Regions from separate parts of the Peribacillus sp. NPDC101480 genome, predicted to be linked through region 1. Evidence: riboswitches for the same ligand, from Rfam matches in the RefSeq annotation. Region 1 holds a riboswitch; each other region holds the start of a gene.
The links. Region 1 has a riboswitch for preQ1 ahead of ACQKMF_RS02520 (VUT family protein). Riboswitches for the same ligand answer to the same signal wherever they lie in the genome.

Region 1 (3,830 bases):
GTAATTGATTTCGTTCTGGATTGTAAGGATGAAGATAATCATGAAAAAATATATGAACAAGTCATTATGGAATCCGAAATCCCATTTATACTGAAGGAATATGGATATGATCGTAAAGTCATTTTTCAATCAAAATGGGAATTGCTTGAACAGCCAGCACCTGAGTTATGTGCCGATCGGGTAGATTATACTCTCCGGGATATGTATCAATATGGACATATCACCATCGAAGCCATTAAAGAATTCCTAGAACATGTAATCATAATAAATGGAAGGATGTATCTGGATAATATTGAATCGGCGGAATGGTTTGTGAAAACGTATTACAGCGAAGTTATTGATTTTTTCATGAACCCACTTAATATATATGGCTATGATATCTTGGCAAAGACCTTAAAAGTGGCTTTAGCAAAAAAACTGATCAGCCTTGATGACTTACTCGGTACAGAAGAAGTCATGTGCTTGTTAAGCTTCACTGAAGACCATGAAGTTCAAAACCTATTAAAACGGATCCATGGTAACGTAAAGTTGAAAGAAGATCAAGTGGAATACGATATACATCGGAAAAATAAAATGCGCCTGATAGATCCTTCAGTTATTCAAGGAACCCAATTGGTAATAGCATCCAGTTTATCGGAAAAAGTCAAGAAAATGGGAATTGAAGCCTACAAAAAAGCTTCAAAGGGCATGTATCTAAAAGTGATTTCCGATTGAATTTCGTGTCAAACCATACGGGAAGTTTTTTCTCGGAAACATCTAGGTCTCCTCCCTTAGTTGATTTAGACAATCGACATTAGGAAGGAGCTTGCTTAACGGATGCCTTATCATCTGAACCAGCACCCTTTAATAATTAAAAAACCAATGATGCTCTCAAAGTATTAACGCCATTTTCTAAATAACCCTTTAAACAGGTTAATGTATAAACCCAACCTTCTTTTTGTCCGATCATTTTGTTTATTATTTCAGGGTCGTCCTCACTCAATCCTGATTCGTTTACTTCAATGATTGTACTCGTTTTATCCAACTCTTTTAGTGTAATGGTAACAATCGTTTCTTGATCATTTCCGCCCCACGCAAACACGATTTTCCTATTTTCCTCAACTTCCATTACATTAATGACCACTTCAGCATCGTATTCGTTGTATCTCAATGTAAGTGTCCTGCCTTGTTCCCATCTTTCCGAACTCGATGAGAACCAGAAATTCCTGATTTTTTCAGGATTCACTATGGCTTCAAACACTTCATTAGCTGGCTTGATTATCTTAAATTTCGTGATTATTTGGGTATCCATACTAAAACAACTCTCTTTCGATTTGTTTTTATTTTTTTCCACTATCCCAATCTACTGATATTGACGGCAGTGTCCGTCCAGTTTCAAGCAAGCTCTTCAGGTTACTTAGAATGGCTGGCCATCCATTATTCAAGCCTTCATAGGTATTTTCATCATATACGAAATCTGTCTTCAAAAGCTCCTCATGCCTAAGAATTAACTTCACAGTCGAATCGTCCATTTTCTGTAATTCAAAAGTGACCCGTGTAGGCTGCTCGCGAGGTGTTTCGTCTCCTGCCATGATCCATGTAAACGAGAGCAGGTGCAACGGCTCGCATTTAAGTACATTACCATGATCAGTAATCCGCCCATCTTCCAGCAAATATTTAACGGCTGCCCCTTCTTGCCAGTCAGACTGTACTTGCAATCCAAAGTGATATTTCTTCGTGACTTCACCACTCGTCAAGGCTTCCCAAAGCTTCTCTGGTGTGGTTGCGATATAAATAGGATAGACAAACGTAGTTTTTTTCATAATTCTTTTTCCTCCTCGCCAAATAAGGTATCAAGATCGTAAATGACTCTATCATTGATTTTCGGCTTTCATATACAGGCGGTCAAGCAGTTTTTTGCGACAGAAATCGGCAAAGTCATTGCATTGAAGAAGATTTGAAGTGAATTGCTAATATCGGATTCTCCGTAACATAAAAGGGCCATATGGAAACTTCTTGATTTCCAATCGTTTTCAAGCTACGATAAATGAGGAAAATGATAATCCGCCCGGGCGGAAGAGGTTCTAGCTACCCTCTCAAAAAAACTAAGGAGAACAGTGCTCTTTCTTAGGGTGCTGTTTTTTCTGTATAAGGAGAATTAAGAAATGTTAAGAATTTTATTGTATTTAGTATCCATAATCACGGCGAATGTGGTTACAGCAGCTTTTGCGCCATTACATTTTGGCATGTTCATCATCCCGATGGGGACATTGCTCATCGGGGGAACCTTCATCTTCCGAGATCTGGTCCAGAATAAATTCGGCCGCGCGAAGACCTATATATGTATCGTCACTGCACTTATTTTATCTGCATGTGTATCATTTTTATTAGGGGATACGTTACTGATTGTATTTGCTTCCGCATTATCGTTTGTGGTCGCAGAAACGGCGGACACGGAAATTTATACCCGTTTAAAGCTTCCGATGAGTTGGAGGGTGTTTTACAGCGGGATCGTTGGAGGATTTTTCGATTCGGTGATATTTGTCGTGATTGGCCTAAGTCCACTGGGTGCCAATATATTGCCATGGGAAGCAGTACCCGCTGCGGTCATCGGGCAAATCATCGTTAAAACCATCATACAGTCAATTGGTGCCGTACTGTTGGGACGAATCAACGTAGAACTGGAGAAACGTGTAGTCGCCAGTTAAATGCCAGGAGGGGTGCACTCGATGGAAGGAACCAAAAAGGAAGAAGATAAATGCTATTGCCTCGAGGCCTTTCGTGAAAAATATGGCCCCCATGTTCAAGGGGAATGCATGAAGCTCTCCTGCGCCAATTATCGCAAGCATAAAGGAATTGACAAAAAAGGACCAAATTAGGTCCTTTTTTTTGCGCGTTAACGGAGTAACTCAAGAGTAAACGTGAAAAACTCACGATTAAATAGTGCGAACTAAGTGTGCAGTACGAATTCACGAGTAAAAGTGCAAAATTCACGAGTAAACAGTCCAAACTCACGAGTAAAAGTGCGAAACTCACGAGTAAACAGCGCAAACTCGCGAGTAAACGTGAAAAACTCACGATTAAATAGTGCGAACTAAGTGTGCAGTACGAATTCACGAGTAAACAGCGCAAATTCACGAGTAAACAGTGCGAACTCAAGAGTAATTCACGAATAAACAGTGCGAAATTATGAGTGCAGGACGAATTCACGAGTAAACATCAAAAAAAGCTTCCTGCACCGTTCCATTATTGGGGCTAGGAAGCTTTGTATTTTGTTTAGAATTGCTCTGTGGTTTTCCGAACTAATTTTTCGAGGAAGAAAAAGCATTCTCGCTTCCGTTCAAGTTCGGTTTGTCCATTTTCGGTGACATGATAATATTTCCTGCGGCCTGACTCGGACTCTTTCCAATGGCCTTTTATGAATTCTTTTTTTTCTAACCGTTTCAGGGCGGAGTAGAGGGTGCCTTCACTTATTTGATATTTGCCCATGCTCATTTCCTTCAAGATCTTCGTGATTTCATAGCCGTATAGCTTTTTTTGTGAAAGAAGTGAAAGCAAAAGGAGGTCAATGCTTCCCTTCATTAATTCTTTATCCAAATAAATTCTCCTCCTTTTCATTTCTAAAGTGTAATACGTTGTACATCGTATCACAAGGTGCATTTTACTTTTCTAAAAAAAAATGGTTAAATGACGATTGCTAAATAAATTTAATCATAGTAAAATGTGCTTCGGAACGGATGAGTTGTGAAGAGTGTGGTAAGGATACTATATACATGATTTAATTGTTTTAATGAAAATACGGAATAGGATAGAAGAATCACTACTCAAGGGGTATTAATTGATTTTTTTTC
Region 2 (3,830 bases), on a different contig from region 1:
TATTTGGGGGAGACTTCGGTTATGGAGGAGGCTTGATGACCGTCGACCGAACATCTCATATGACGAGTTAAAGGTAAATGCATTCACATTACGAAGCAGATTTTATCAAGCGATTGTTTTACAAAAATGGGAAGAGGCGAAAAGCTATTTAAATACACTTCAGCAAGGAAAATATTTGAGTGATGAAAATTATAAATTTTTAACGCTTCTGTGGTTAAGTGCCCAAGGTAAGTGGGATCGAATTTGGGAATCTGATGATTTTGAGATCTTGGCTGGATTCGGTAAAATACCTATTCAAGTTCATATCGCTTTAATCCGAACATTTTATCAACGCAAATTATCTAAATCGGATATTCTCGGCCGATATGATTTGTCAATGAAAGCATTTAAAGAATCACGATATAAGCTTGGAACACTCTTACGTTCACAGTTGAGTTTAGATGAGGAAACTTCTATACGTGTATTTGCTTATGAAGCAGCTTCTAAAGGTCAGGAAGATAAACTGGAGCGCTACCAAGAAAAGACCAAAGATGAGATCACTAAAGATATTATTGAATTCCTCTTACTTTATGTACAAACGAATAAAGAGAAGCCGATAATCTCCATTAATGATAAATTAGAACGAGCCAAACAGTGTTTTACTAATCATGAGTATGAAGATGCTTTTCTTCTTCTAAATGGAGTTGATCTTTCTATTGATAAGGTTCGTTTGCTTGCAGGAATTTCCATTATGGAAGAAACAGAGGAAACGTGCTCTGTTGCATTAAAGCATTATGAAATGCTATCTGAACAGGAACAACGGCAGTTAATGAAAGAACCGCAATCTAAAGGATGGATGATCTACTTACTTAATCTACAAAAAGAGAATGAATCTTTATTAATAACGACTGAGACAACCGATCGAGTGGATTGGTACAACTGGTTTTATAATTTTATACACACTTCTGATTTTGATCTTTTAGAAGAGCATTTAACGACGATAGATGTTCAACAAGGGAATATCAATTGGTCCATTACGTCTCTTAGTAATCTATCAGAAATAATAGCTACGATAGGAATAGAGTCTCTCTCATCCATGCAAAAATCTCTTTTACAAACAGCATTGCCTATGTTTGTTACAGAGTTAATGCAAGATGATTATTTTCCTAATGAAAAGGCGAATGAATTATATGAATATACGCGAGAAATTCTCTGTATTCATGGGAAACGAAATGAAAATAATACCGGCTTTTTATTAAGACTAACGGAAGGTTTATTGTGCTTAGAGATTTCCAAAGTTCATTTATATTGGAATCAAGTCGAATCATGGTTTAATGTATTCCCAACAGATCGATTATCATCATATGTGCTAGAATCTTTAGAGCTATTTAAGGAATACGGACTTGGTGATGATCTCTTACAACCAGTTTGGACAAATTGGGTTGGATCTCTTCTTGATAGAATAGCTAACCAAACGGTTATTCAATCATGGATTGATTTAGGAAACAGAATATCTGCTAATTCTTCCATGATTGATGCATTAAATGAGAAGATAACTTCTAATAGAGATATGGATCTATTAGAGGTATTACCTAATATGTCTATTACCATCTACTCTCTACGTGAGAAACCAGCACAGCGAGCTGCACAGCGGATTACAAAGAGAAATCCAAATGTTAAAGTAAAGGTCTGTACGGATAGTAAATTGACAAATGAAGCGAAAGCGTATGCTCGAAACTCAGATTTAGTTATTCTCGTCACAACTTGTATGTCCCATGCATTAACTTTTGGGATATCACCTTATTTAGATGATAATTTATTATATTCTCGAAGTTCAGGGGAAACCGGAATTATAGAGGCATTGGAGGAGTATTGTCAAGAACAGTATGATAACCAAGTTATGTCTAGTCATGTAAGCTAAATTATTATTAATTACTAGGTAATTGTAATGAAATTGAAAGTGCCTTTACCAATAAAGGTTGATGATTTTTTTAGTAACCTAAGTTGTAGCAATAATTAAAAAAAATAATTCTATCTCAAATTATGATATAATATTTATAGAGAAACCGCTCTCGCGGTAGAGGTTCTAGCTACCCTCTTTAAAAAACTAAGGAAAACAGTTCTGCTTTCTTAGTAGTGCTGTTTTTTCTATTGAAAGGAGTTTTACAATTGAAAAAAGATAAAGCTATCGTTGTGTTTAGTGGAGGACAAGATAGTACTACGTGTTTATTCTGGGCATTAGAACAATTTCAAGAAGTAATTGCTGTTACTTTTGATTACAATCAAAGACATATTACTGAAATAGAATGTGCAAAAAATATAGCAAAAGAACTTGGTGTAAAGCATCATATTTTAGATATGGGTTTACTGAATCAACTAGCACCGAATGCTTTAACAAGAGATGAAATTGAAGTGAAGGATGGGGAAAATGGCGGCAGCCTTCCATCGACCTTTGTTCCTGGTCGAAATTTATTATTCATGTCTTTTGCTGGTGTGCTAGCTAGCCAAGTTGGTGCGAAACACATTGTCACTGGGGTTTGTGAGACGGATTTTAGTGGATATCCAGACTGTCGAGATGTGTTCGTTAAATCATTAAATGTAACACTTAACCTTTCTATGGATCAGCAATTTGTGATTCATACTCCATTAATGTGGTTGAATAAAGCTGAAACATGGAAGCTAGCAGACGATCTTGGAGCATTTGATTTTGTCCGTGAAAAAACTCTGACATGCTATAACGGAATTGTTGCCGATGGTTGTGGTGAATGTCCGGCATGTAAGTTACGGAAAAACGGCTTAGACAACTATTTGAAGGATAGAAAGGGGCAATAAATAATGTACGGTTTTCGGATTGTTGAAAAGCTCCAAAAAATAGATGAAGATATAAAACGTAACCAGTTAAAGTACCATAATAAACGCGTGATGGTTAGTAAGGAATTCACCTTTGACTCAGCGCATCATTTGCATGCCTACGAAGGAAAGTGCAAAAATCTCCATGGCCATACTTATAGAGTTATTTTTGGACTGAGCGGATTTGTTGATGACCGTGGGTTAATGATTGATTTTGGTGAGATCAAAGAAATTTGGAAAAACGAAATTGAAATATTTCTTGATCATAGATATTTAAATGAAACACTGCCACCGATGAATACCACAGCCGAAAACATTGTCGTGTGGATTTATGAAATAATGTCCGATGCTTTGAAGCAAGAAGAAAGACAGATTAAATACAAGGATGCTAGATTAGAGTTTGTTCGATTATATGAAACTCCAACAGGTTATGCTGAAGCAAGACGGGAGTGGATAGAGGATGAGTAAAATACCAGTAATGGAGGTCTTTGGTCCAACTATCCAAGGCGAAGGCATGGTCATTGGACAAAAGACAATGTTTGTTCGAACAGCAGGTTGTGATTATTCTTGTTCATGGTGTGATTCTGCTTTTACCTGGGACGGTTCTGGAAAAGATTTAATAAAGCAAATGGACGCAGAAGAAATTTGGAAAGAACTTGTTTTACTCGGCGGAGATGGTTTTTCTTTTGTAACAATATCAGGTGGGAATCCTGCATTATTAAAGAACCTAAGTTACTTAATCGACCTTTTAAAAGAAAACAATATAAAAATTGGTTTAGAGACACAGGGAAGTAAGTGGCAGGATTGGTTTTTGCATATCGATGAATTAACAATTTCTCCAAAGCCACCAAGTTCAGGGATGATTACAAATTTTGATATACTTGATAAAGTAATTGACAATCTAAAGGAAAAAGACCCTTCACATAATGTAAGTTTGAAGGTTGTTGTTTTCGATGAGATTGATTACAACTATGCTAAAAAAATACACCTTAGATATCCCA
Region 3 (3,830 bases), on a different contig from region 1:
ACTCCGGCCGCGAACTCGACTACCCCACAGCCCTTGCGGAAGCAAAGGCGGGCAACCTGGCCAATGTTGACGTCTTTCATAAATATGGACGTGACATATTGCGGAGTGAGCCCGATGGGATAAAGGAAAATAACCTGGATCAACTGCCGGAGTTTTGAAATTTCGGGGAGACTGCCTGATATGGGCAGTTTTTTTCTGTCTGGATGAGCTAAAAAAGAACCAGCATGATTAGCCGGATCTTATTTTTCGTAAGGATAGGATTCAGAGATTTCGAGCAGTCGGCCGCAGGACTCGACAACCTCGATGATTTCCATCCATGACATGTCCAGACCCAGTTCATTAGCATGGGAAATCTTATCCCGTAATTTCCGGATGGCATTCGCATCCTTCTTCCCTTTACTTTTCGAAGGGATTTGGAAGAAGCACCTCAATTCCTTATCTTTATGTATGATATCGAATTTATCACTGATTTGCAGGCACTCTATTATATTGATATCCTCATTTTTATCAATTCTCCTTCTATATAATTCGGTTGCCTTTTCTAAACGGTCTTCGCTGATCATTGGATACCAGCTGCCATCGCCGAATCTATCCAGGATGATATCGCTCATCCTCATTTCCAATAAGGTAATATATCCGAATATCAGCATCCTGATCGGAGGCTTTTGAAGGTCGGCATGGGTAATCAACATTTTAATTGAATTATTCTCCAAGACGAACACCCTTGTTTTATTCTTGAAAATATGGAGAAGCTGGATCAAAGGGGTTGAGTCCGAAACCATTTCCCTTGGTGAAAAGTTTCTCATATATTCAGAAATACTTCCTTCACCTAGTTCTTCCCTTTCGATATACCCGATGATTTCCCCTTGATCTTGGACAGCCAATATATCAAAATTCTTTTTTTCCAATGCTTCCTGAATATCCAGCGCCAGATCATTTTTATGGCAAAACTCAAGCTCCTGGGCAATGCTCTTAACCGTTATATTTTCTTCATAAAGAGTTTTAAGACTAAGATAGCTGCTATTGCTTTTTCTTTCGCTTCCATTTAACATCTTTCGACCTCCGCTCAGGAACACTTTCTGCCCGTTTTCCGCTTTAATCATAGAAATGCATGCGGCCCCTACAAATAAAGTCCACTGCAGTGGACTCAATCCCAATCATGTGAATCTAATTTTTTGACACATTAATCAAATGACATCAACTGCATTGCCTACCGCCGTTTCCTCATTGTCCTTTTCTTCCCAACCCTTACAAACATCCACCCACTCCTTCGCACCTGAATATTCAAACAATTCAGCGAGTGTAAGTTCTATTGCAGAGTTCGCACTGCCGCAAGCCGGGAACAATGACTCGAAGCGCTTCAACGATACATCAAGAAAAACAGCTAAATCGTTTGCCAGACCAAACGGGCAAACGCCTCCGATTGCATGGCCGGTCTGTGCAAGCACTTCTTCAGGCGAAAGCATTCGTGCCTTGAAACCGAATGTCTGACGAAATTTCTTATTATCCACTTTAGCGTCCCCTGCGGCAACTACCAAAATCGCGTGTTCACCTTCCCCTTTAAAGGAAAGAGTCTTAGCAATCCGCGCTGGGATAACACCGATGGTTTCCGCTGCCTCAATCACCGTAGCACTCGATGTTTCGAACTCCTTTACGTCGCCTTCCCGATTCCATTGTTTAAAATGGCTTTTGACACTCTCGATCGACATTTTATATTCACTCCTTTGACGTACATATTGAAATAATATCATCCTTCATTGCAATAAATCAAAATCCTATTGTGCTACTTCTACTGGGGAAACTAATAAATTAAAACCATTCTTTACAAATTGACGAAACAAGCGTACATGGGATACTATTAATAATCGGGTAAACGCCTACACGTGGTTCGTAACCATCCCACGATAAAAAACTAGGGAGAGAGTAAAATGAATGTTCGTACACTCGTGATAAACGGGTTATTGGCTGCCTTGTATGTGGCGGTCTCATTGGTGTTTAAACCAATAGCTTTTGAGATGTTCCAATTCCGTGTACCGGAAATGTTGAATCATCTGATTGTATTCAATAAAAAGTATATCTACGGTATCGTTGGCGGGGTCTTCATATCGAATCTGCTCTTTTCGCCGATGGTGCCATATGATTTGATTTTTGGGGTGGGGCAATCCCTGCTCGCCTTATTGCTTGTCATTTATATTTCTCGTTTCATAAAAGGCATTAAAGGACGGATGATCGCCACGATTATCTTTTTTACATTCACAATGTTTTTAATTGCAATTGAACTGAACCTTGCCTTTGGCTTGCCATTCTGGCTAAGCTGGATGACTACAGCTGTCGGTGAGTTCGTCGTCCTCCTGATCGGAGCGCCAATCATTTATGGAATGAACAAAAGAATTCAGTTTGAAAAGTGGCTTTAAAAGGAATCTTCGCGCCGTTAGGCCACTATAATGGAAAAGAGCTGTCTGCTTGATGCGGCAGCTCTTTTTTTTCACCAATGAACTCGAAAATGATAAACTATTAGTAAGAATGGTGGTGGCCCTTTGAAAAAAGTCCTGACCATATTAGGTCTATTTGTAATCGCAATATTTATATACTCTAATGCTGAGCTGTTCACTTTGGTTTGGAAAAGTGACCTGGATTCTGTTATTGGTATATTGAAGGAAAACCTTCTGCTTACATTTATTGTGACATTCGTATTGATGTTTGTACAAAATTCTTTTACAATCATCCCCTTAATATTGCTCCTGACTATCAATGTCACGATATTCGGATTCATATATGGCTATCTATGGAGTTGGTTTACAAGTGTTGTTGCCTCAGGATTCATTTTTTATGCAGCAAGAAACTGGTTTCAGGAGCTTCTCTTAAAGAAGATTGGTGAAAAATGGCAGGAAACCGTTGTGGAGCATGGCTTCATGTACGTTTTTACAGGAAGGATTTTCCCGCTTATCCCAACAAGCTTAATTAACTTGGCAGCTGGAGTCAGCACTGTCACGTTCAAGGATTTTTTATTAGCGACGGCGCTTGGCAACCTTATATACTTTTTCTTCCTATCGCTGATTCCCTATGGACTGCTATCTGTTGAAATGAACCAATATACGCTAGCTGCACTCGCACTCCTCTTCTTACTATTTTTCATTATCTATAAGCGTGCAAAAAAGAAAAAGAAACTTACCTTCTTCAGAAAAAACAGGTGACCACATTGGCCCCTGTTTTTTTATTTAGGATTCTGCATATATTTTTTTTCGATAGTTTGTTAAAATGTGTATGTAATTTTACCTTTGAAATGTCTAAAATCAGGGAGAATCTCCATGTCCAAACGCTCCATCTTAGCAATATATATCCTATCCGGGATTCTTACATTAGTCGTATTCGACTATTTTTTAACTACAAATATCCAAAACAAGGAAGTCTTCGTTCAACTGCAAAGAGTGGAAGGCTTTGTTTTCCTTTTATCAATAGGCTTGGTCTTATATCTTTATTTAGCTAAAAGGGAAGAATTCAAACGATTAAAAGAGGCGGAACAACGTCGGCGTACACTCATCAATTCGATGGTTGATTTCGTTAACTTCAAGGATGGTGATGGCCGATGGCTTGAATCCAATACCTTCGGGCTGCAATTATTTCAATTGGAGCATGTAAATTATAAAGGAAAAAGAGACAGTGAGCTCGCCGAATACTCCGAATTTTATAAAGAGTCGTTGATCTACTGTGAAGTTTCCGATGAAGAAACGTGGGTAAAAGGGGAAATCACACGGTGTGAGGAAATCATCCCACTTCCCGATGGCAATCACAAGACCTTTGATACGATCAAAGTTCCCCTGTTCAATGAG

Region 2: another riboswitch for preQ1. It lies ahead of queC (7-cyano-7-deazaguanine synthase QueC); the one in region 1 lies ahead of ACQKMF_RS02520 (VUT family protein).
Region 3: another riboswitch for preQ1. It lies ahead of ACQKMF_RS19515 (QueT transporter family protein); the one in region 1 lies ahead of ACQKMF_RS02520 (VUT family protein).

What each region holds. Positions count from the first base shown of each region.
Region 1 covers NZ_JBNNSB010000001.1:484,581-488,410, forward strand. The annotation lists gene ACQKMF_RS02505 (HD domain-containing protein) at 1-714, shown strand, start outside; gene ACQKMF_RS02510 (SRPBCC family protein) at 851-1,291, opposite strand; gene ACQKMF_RS02515 (SRPBCC family protein) at 1,320-1,802, opposite strand; PreQ1 riboswitch class I at 2,052-2,094, shown strand; gene ACQKMF_RS02520 (VUT family protein) at 2,145-2,687, shown strand; gene ACQKMF_RS02525 (hypothetical protein) at 2,709-2,858, shown strand; gene ACQKMF_RS02530 (PadR family transcriptional regulator) at 3,256-3,576, opposite strand.
Region 2 covers NZ_JBNNSB010000002.1:647,197-651,026, reverse strand. The annotation lists gene dpdD (protein DpdD) at 1-1,900, shown strand, start outside; PreQ1 riboswitch class I at 2,054-2,096, shown strand; gene queC (7-cyano-7-deazaguanine synthase QueC) at 2,131-2,811, shown strand; gene queD (6-carboxytetrahydropterin synthase QueD) at 2,815-3,297, shown strand; gene queE (7-carboxy-7-deazaguanine synthase QueE) at 3,290-3,830, shown strand, end outside.
Region 3 covers NZ_JBNNSB010000006.1:50,957-54,786, reverse strand. The annotation lists gene ACQKMF_RS19530 (DUF3892 domain-containing protein) at 1-158, shown strand, start outside; gene ACQKMF_RS19525 (hypothetical protein) at 240-1,052, opposite strand; gene ACQKMF_RS19520 (YbaK/EbsC family protein) at 1,188-1,709, opposite strand; PreQ1 riboswitch class I at 1,878-1,922, shown strand; gene ACQKMF_RS19515 (QueT transporter family protein) at 1,929-2,414, shown strand; gene ACQKMF_RS19510 (TVP38/TMEM64 family protein) at 2,538-3,194, shown strand; gene ACQKMF_RS19505 (PAS domain S-box protein) at 3,309-3,830, shown strand, end outside.